One region of the Xanthobacter albus genome, then DNA from elsewhere that is predicted to be linked to it. Evidence: riboswitches for the same ligand, from Rfam matches in the RefSeq annotation. Region 1 holds a riboswitch; the other holds the start of a gene.
What was found. A riboswitch is a leader RNA that binds a small molecule or an ion and turns the genes downstream of it on or off. The one in region 1 is predicted to bind S-adenosylmethionine.
Positions count from the first base shown of each region.

Region 2: it holds a riboswitch for S-adenosylmethionine, as region 1 does, so the genes downstream of both, V5F75_RS11710 (homoserine O-succinyltransferase) here and V5F75_RS08695 (O-succinylhomoserine sulfhydrylase) in region 1, are expected to answer to the same signal.

Region 1 covers NZ_CM195532.1:1,942,174-1,945,575, reverse strand. The annotation lists gene V5F75_RS08700 (2'-deoxycytidine 5'-triphosphate deaminase) at 17-1,138, opposite strand; SAM riboswitch at 1,216-1,296, shown strand; gene V5F75_RS08695 (O-succinylhomoserine sulfhydrylase) at 1,376-2,581, shown strand; gene V5F75_RS08690 (3-deoxy-manno-octulosonate cytidylyltransferase) at 2,647-3,402, opposite strand, start outside.
Region 2 covers NZ_CM195532.1:2,642,299-2,645,700, reverse strand. The annotation lists gene V5F75_RS11715 (M23 family metallopeptidase) at 1-1,086, shown strand, start outside; SAM-I-IV-variant riboswitch at 1,136-1,248, shown strand; gene V5F75_RS11710 (homoserine O-succinyltransferase) at 1,286-2,209, shown strand; gene V5F75_RS11705 (sensor domain-containing diguanylate cyclase) at 2,514-3,402, shown strand, end outside.

The DNA.
Region 1 (3,402 bases):
CGCCGCGGCGCGCGGGCTACCTGCCCGTGAACGGGTGGAAATGCTTGGAGAGCTTCAGCCCCTGGCCCTGGTAGTGGGAGCGCATGTCGGCGCCGTAGAGGGTGCCGGGGCGAGCCGCCATGCGCTCGTAGACGAGCCGGCCCACGGTCTGCCCGTGCTCCAGGATGAAGGGCACCTCGCGCGAGCGCACCTCCAGCACCGCGCGGGCGCCGCGCCCGCCGGCGGCGGCGCTGCCGAAGCCGGGATCGAAGAAGCCGGCGTAATGCACCCGGAACTCGCCCACCAGCGGATCGAACGGCACCATCTCCGCCGCATAGTCCGGCGGCACGTGCACCGCCTCGCGGGAGGCGAGGATGTAGAAGGCGTCGGGGTCCAGCACCAGGGCGCGCCCGTCGCCGCGCACGCGGATCGGCTCCCAGAAATCCTCCACGTCGAGCACGCCGGACTGGTCCACGTCGATGACGCCGGTGTGCTTCTTGGCGCGGAAGCCCTGGAGCCCGGCGAGGGCATCGCCCGCGAGATCGACGCCGAGGGCGATGCCGCCGGCCGCCACATCCGGATGGGGCGCATCCACGAGGCATTCCGCCGCCTGGAGGTTCAGGAGCTCCAGATCGGACAGGCGCGCCACGCCGCGCCGGAACCGCACCTGCGACAGGCGCGAGCCGGTGCGCACCAGGATGGGGAAGGTGCGCGGCGAGATTTCCAGGTAGAGCGGCCCCTTGTAGCCCGCGGGGATGGTGTCGAACGCCCGCGCCCCATCGGTGATGACGCGCACGAACACGTCGAGCCGGCCGGTGGAGCTCTTGGGGTTGGCCGCCGCCGCGAGGTCCGCCGGCAGCTTCATGCGCTCGAACAGCTCCACCAGATAGACGCAGCCCGTCTCCAGCACCGCGCCGTGGGAGAGGTCGAGCTTGTGCAGCGCCAGGGCGTCGAGCCGCTCCTGGACGCTGACGCCGGCGCCGGGCAGGAAGCTCGCCCGCACCCGCCAGGCGCTGCGGCCGAGCCTCAGGTCCAGGCTCGCCGGCTGGATCTGGTCGACATCGAGCGCATGGCGGCAGGCGATGGCGCCCCTGGCCTTGAGCTCCGAAATGGCTTCTGCGGGCAGGATTCCCGGCTTCAGTACATCGGCCACGCGCATCCCCACATCCGCTTCGCCATCCGCGTCGTTCGATTTAACGAACGAAATCCTTGACGCCAAGGGGACGGCGGCATTAGTGATCCGTTCGTGGTGAATTTGAGCCGGCCGGCTTGCAGCCACGTTAAACGCACTTGCTAAAAGGCCGGGGATGAGCGGATCGACGCCGGGCATGTGCCGCGAACGCGCGCACAATGCAAGCGCGCATTCCGCAAAAGCTCCTCGGCCTTGGAGACAGCCATGTCCTCGGCCTCCCGTCCCGCCCTCGATACGCGCGCCCTGCACCCCGAAACGCGCCTCGTGCACGCCGGCACCACCCGCTCGCCGTTCGGCGAGACCTCGGAGGCGCTGTTCCTCACCCAGGGCTTCGTCTACGACAGCGCCGCCGCCTGCGAGGCGCGCTTCAAGGGCGAGGACCCCGGCTTCGTCTATTCGCGCTACGCGAACCCCACCACCGCCATGTTCGAGGAGCGCATGGCGCTGATCGAGGGCGCGGAGGTGGCGCGCGCCACCGCCTCCGGCATGGCGGCCGTGAACGCGGCGCTGCTGTGCCAGGTGAAGGCCGGCGACCATGTGCTGGCCGCCCGCGCCCTGTTCGGCTCCAGCCGCTGGATTCTCGACGAGCTGCTGCCGCGCTTCGGCGTGGAGGTGACGCTGGTGGACGGCACCGACGTCTCCGCCTGGCGCGCCGGCATCCGCCCCAACACCCGCGTGTGCCTGCTGGAAAGCCCCACCAACCCCACGCTGGACATCATCGACATCGCGGCGGTGGCCGAGATCGCCCATTCGGTGGGCGCGCGGCTGGTGGTGGACAATGTGTTCGCCACCCCGCTGCTCCAGCATCCCCTGGAGCTGGGCGCCGACGTGGTGGTCTATTCCACCACCAAGCATGTGGACGGCCAGGGCCGCTGCCTGGGCGGCATGGTGCTGTGCTCGCGCCAGTTCCTGGACGAGGAGCTGCAGGTGTTCCTGCGCCAGACCGGCCCCTCCATCTCCCCCTTCAATGCCTGGGTGATGCTGAAGGGCCTGGAGACCCTGGCCCTGCGCGTGGACCGCATGCAGGCCAGCGCGGCGCGCATCGCCGATTTCCTGGCCGAGGCCAAGGGCATCGAGAAGGCCGTCTATCCCTTCCGGAATGACCACCCCCAGGCGGCCCTCGCCCGCCGGCAGATGAGCGGCGGCGGCACCCTCGTCACATTCGTGGTGGAAGGTGGCAAGGACGGCGCGTTCCGCTTCATGGATGCGCTCAAGGTGATCCGCATCTCCAACAACCTGGGCGACGCCAAGAGCCTCATCACCCACCCGGCCACCACCACCCACCAGCGCTTCACCCCCGAGGCGCGGGCCGAGATGGGCATCAGCGACGGGCTGCTGCGCCTCTCCGTGGGCCTGGAGCACCCCGATGACCTCGAGGCAGACATCGCAGAAGCCCTGAAGGCGGTCTGAAAAGCGGCCTGACCGGCAACTGCCGCGCCCTTCGGGGCGCGGCACGCCTCAGGCCGCGCGCGGCCTCACACCACGCCCATCTTGGCGAGATAGCCCTCGATCAGGGGCACGTCGGAGGGGTTGTTCAGCTCCCAGAAGGCGGCGCCGCGGCTCTCCACCTCCACCGTGGCGATGGGCACGCCGTGCTCCAGGAAGCGCAGCTGCTCCAGCCCTTCCAGCGCCTCCAGCACGCCCGGCTCCATGCCGGCATAGGCATCGAGCGCGCCGCGCCGGTAGGCGTAGAGCCCCACGTGGTGGAACACCGGCACCACTCCCTCCACCCTGGCCTTGCCATTGGTGAAGGGAATGACCTCCTTCGAGAAATAGAGCGCGTTTCCGGCCCGGTCGAACACCACCGTGGTGGCGCCCACGCGGCCGGCGCGGCGATCGGCCAGGAAATGCTCCAGGCTCTCCTCGTCGCAGCGCAGCACCGGCGTCGCCACCTGGCGCCTGGGCACATCGCGCATGGCCTTCGCCAAGGCGGTGACGAAATGGGGCGGGGTGAGCGGCGCATCGCCCTGCAGGTTCACGATGATCTCGGCATCGATGCCGGCCCGCGCCACCGCCTGGGCCACCCGCTCCGTGCCGTTGCGGCAGGCGGGGTCGGTCATGATGACCGGGGTGGAGAGGCGCTCGGCCTCGGCCGCGATTCGCGCATCGTCGGTGGCCACGTAGACCGGTGCGCCCTCGGCTCCCGCGCGGGCGGCCAGGATGGAGCGCTCCACCAGGGTGCGGTCGATGCCGGTCGCGCCCTTCAGGGTCGCCAGCGGCTTGCCGGGATA
Region 2 (3,402 bases), 700 kb from region 1:
CACGCCGAGGGCCTGCGCCCCGAATCGACCGCGCTCGTCGTCACGCCCCTCCAGGAGGCGAGCTGGGTGCCCGCGGACGACGGAAAGCTCCATGTGGAGTATGACCTGCTGGTGGTGAACACCTTCCCGGTGCCGGTCACCGTGAACTCCATCGAGGTCCTCGATTCCTCCGGGCGCGAGCTGGGCCGCTTCGCCCAGCCGGCGCTCGCCGAATCCACCAGCTACATCCTGGACCGGAGCAAGCTGCGCACCCTTCCGGCCAACAGCGCCACGATCATCGAGATCGACCTCGCGCTCGAAGGCGGGCCGGTGCCGGAGCACCTCACCCACCGCATCCTCGCCTCCGCCCCGGAAGCCGACGGCGCCGTGCGCGCCCTGCTGACCGGCGAGCCGATGGACGGGCCCGACGTGAAGGTGCGGACCACGCGCCCCATCGCCATCCGCCCGCCGGTACGCGGCGCGGGCTGGGTGGCGTTCAATGGGTGCTGCACGCCGAACGTGCACCGCAGCGCCCGCTATGCCGCCGGCACCCGCATCGCCGCCTCGGAAACCTACGCCATCGACTTCATCCGGCTGGAAAACGACCGGCCCTTCTCCGGCAGCGGCAGCGACAACGTGCACTATCCCTCGTTCGGAAACGCCGTGCTGGCGGTGGCGGAGGGCGAGGTGGTGGCGGCGGTCGACGGGATCGCCGACGCCATGCCGCACCGGCCCATCGGCGGCCTGCACGCGCCCCTCGATCTCGGCGGCAATTTCGTGCTCCAGCGCATCGCGCCGGATGTCTATGCCTTCTACGGCCACCTGAAGCAGGGCAGCCTGGAGGCGAGGCCGGGCACGATTCTCAAGGCCGGCGAGAAGCTGGGCGAGATCGGCTCCTCCGGCAACTCGGCCGCGCCGCACCTGCACTTCGGCCTGGTGGACCGGCCCGATTTCGTCACCGGCAATGCCGTGCCGTTCGTGTTTCCGGCCTACACCCTCACCGGCCGCATCAATAAGGTGAGCGAGGAGGGGCTCGACATGGAGAAGACCTCCGAGGCGGTGAGATCGGCCTATCCGCTGGAGGGCGGCATCGCCACCTACGAATAGGCGACGGCGCGGGCGCCATTGCCAAGCGTGACGCGCCGGGGTAGAGACGGCCTCACATCAAGAGTTGGGGCGACGCCCAACACCAACCTGCCGATCCGGGCAAGGTGGTACTCTTCCTTCCAGGGAGAGGATGTGGCCGAGCCGGCAAACCAACGGATCAAGCCACCGAGCGTCAGTCCCCCGAGCCGAGGACGACGCCGTGCCCATCAAGATCCCCGATCTCCTGCCCGCCCGCCGCACGCTCGAAGCCGAGGGCGTGATGGTGATGAGCGAAGGCGATGCGGTGCGGCAGGACATCCGCCCGTTGCGCATCGCGCTGCTCAACCTGATGCCGGACAAGATCACCGCCGAGGTGCAGATCGCCCGCCTCCTGGGCGCCACCCCGCTGCAGGTGGAGCTGACGCTGGTGCGCATCACCGATCACGTCTCGCGCAACACGCCCGAAGACCACATGTCCGCCTTCTACCGCCCCTGGGCCGAGGTGCGCGACGCGCGCTTCGACGGGCTGGTGGTGACCGGCGCGCCGGTGGAGCACCTGCCCTTCTCCGAGGTTTCCTACTGGGACGAGCTCGCCCGCGTGTTCGACTGGACGCAAACCCACGTGCACCGCACCTTCACCATATGCTGGGCGGCCCTTGCCGCCGTGTATCACTTCCACGGCGTGGGGAAGCACGTGCTGCCGCGCAAGGCGTTCGGCCTCTACCGGCACCGCATGCTCCAGCCGGCCTCGCCCTATCTGCGCGGCTTCCCGGACAGCTTCCGCGTCCCGGTCTCGCGCTGGGCCGAGGCGCGGGCGGGCGACATTCCCGCCGGCAGCGGCCTCGGCGTGCTGGCCGATAGCGCGGAAGCGGGCCTCTGCCTGCTGGACGATCCCCGCCACGGCGCCCTGCACATGTTCAACCACCTGGAATATGACGCCGGCACGCTCGCCGCCGAATACGCCCGCGATGCCGCCAAGGACCCGGCGACGCCCCTGCCGGCCCACTATTTCACCAATGACGATCCCGGCATCCCCCCGGAGAACCGCTGGCGCGGCCATGCCCATCTGCTGTTCGCCAACTGGATCAATGAGATATACCAGACGACGCCGTTCGAGATGGAGCGCATCGGCCGCCGGGCGTGAGCATCCATTGGAGCATTTTCAAGCGAAGCGGACACCGCTTCGCGTGAAGAAAATGCGTAAACTTAAGAGTCTGGCGCGTTATCCGTGAGCCGGTGCGAACGGAAAACGCGCCAGCAGGGAGGTCTCCACCCGGCGTCGCCACGGTATCGGATTGCCATCAACACAAAAAATGGGTCAGGAAGTATACATTGACAAGCCTGGATAGCCAACCTAGAGTTTTTACGGTAACTGTGCACAAAGATATAATGAAGTTGTTTTGATTTCCAACTAAGTTGGAGCATGGGCGGCAGGACTTCAATTCGCCATGGCTGAAAGCAATGTTTTGGAAAAGGCGCCGTCGCAGCGCGCCGGGGAAGCACCGCAATACTGGGTGTGGCAGCTTAACAAGAACTGCGAGTTCAGCTTCTCGTCCTCAGCCAGCAAGAGCATCCTCGGGTTGACGCCTTCTGAAGTCCTGGGGCGACCGTATTTCTCCGTGCTTCCGAATGCCGGCTCGGTGGACTTCGAAAATATCCTCTTCGCCGCGGTCACCGAAGGACGCTCTCTCGAAAACCTCGTCCACCGCACACGCCATACCGATGGAACACCACGCGTGCTCGAAGTTTCGGGCGCGCCCGTGCGCCGCGATGACGGCGCCCCCGACGGTTTCTTCGGCGTGACCACGGACATCACGGCCGAGAGCATCGAGGAAAAGAACCTGCTCGACCCCAGGACGCTCTATTCGGAGGCGCCGGTCGCCCTGTGCGTCGTCAACCGCCAGGGCCAATATACGCGCGTCAACGGCCAGTTCGCCCGCACCGCCGGCCTGCCGCCGGAGGATATCATCGGCCTGCCGGTCGCCGACCTCTCGCCCGAGGCCGCCCGCACCTTCGAGAGCAACATCCGCATCTTCGATCTCGGAGGCGAGAGCGCCGAGCAGGAGCTGAAATGGCGTGGCCGCTCGTTCCGCATGTCGGTGGAGCCGGTGCGCAGCATCGAAGGCGACGTGGTCGGCGGCTCCATCGCGCTCGTCGACATCACCGACTATGACAACGCCATCCGCGGCCTCACCACCGCCAACCGGCGCTTCCAGCTCCTGGCCGAGCGCGATTACCTGACCGGCCTGTTCAACCGCCGCCAGTTCGAGAAGATCTTCCGCATGGAGCTGGCTGCGGCGCGGCGGGAGCGCTCGCCCCTCTCCCTGCTCATTGTGG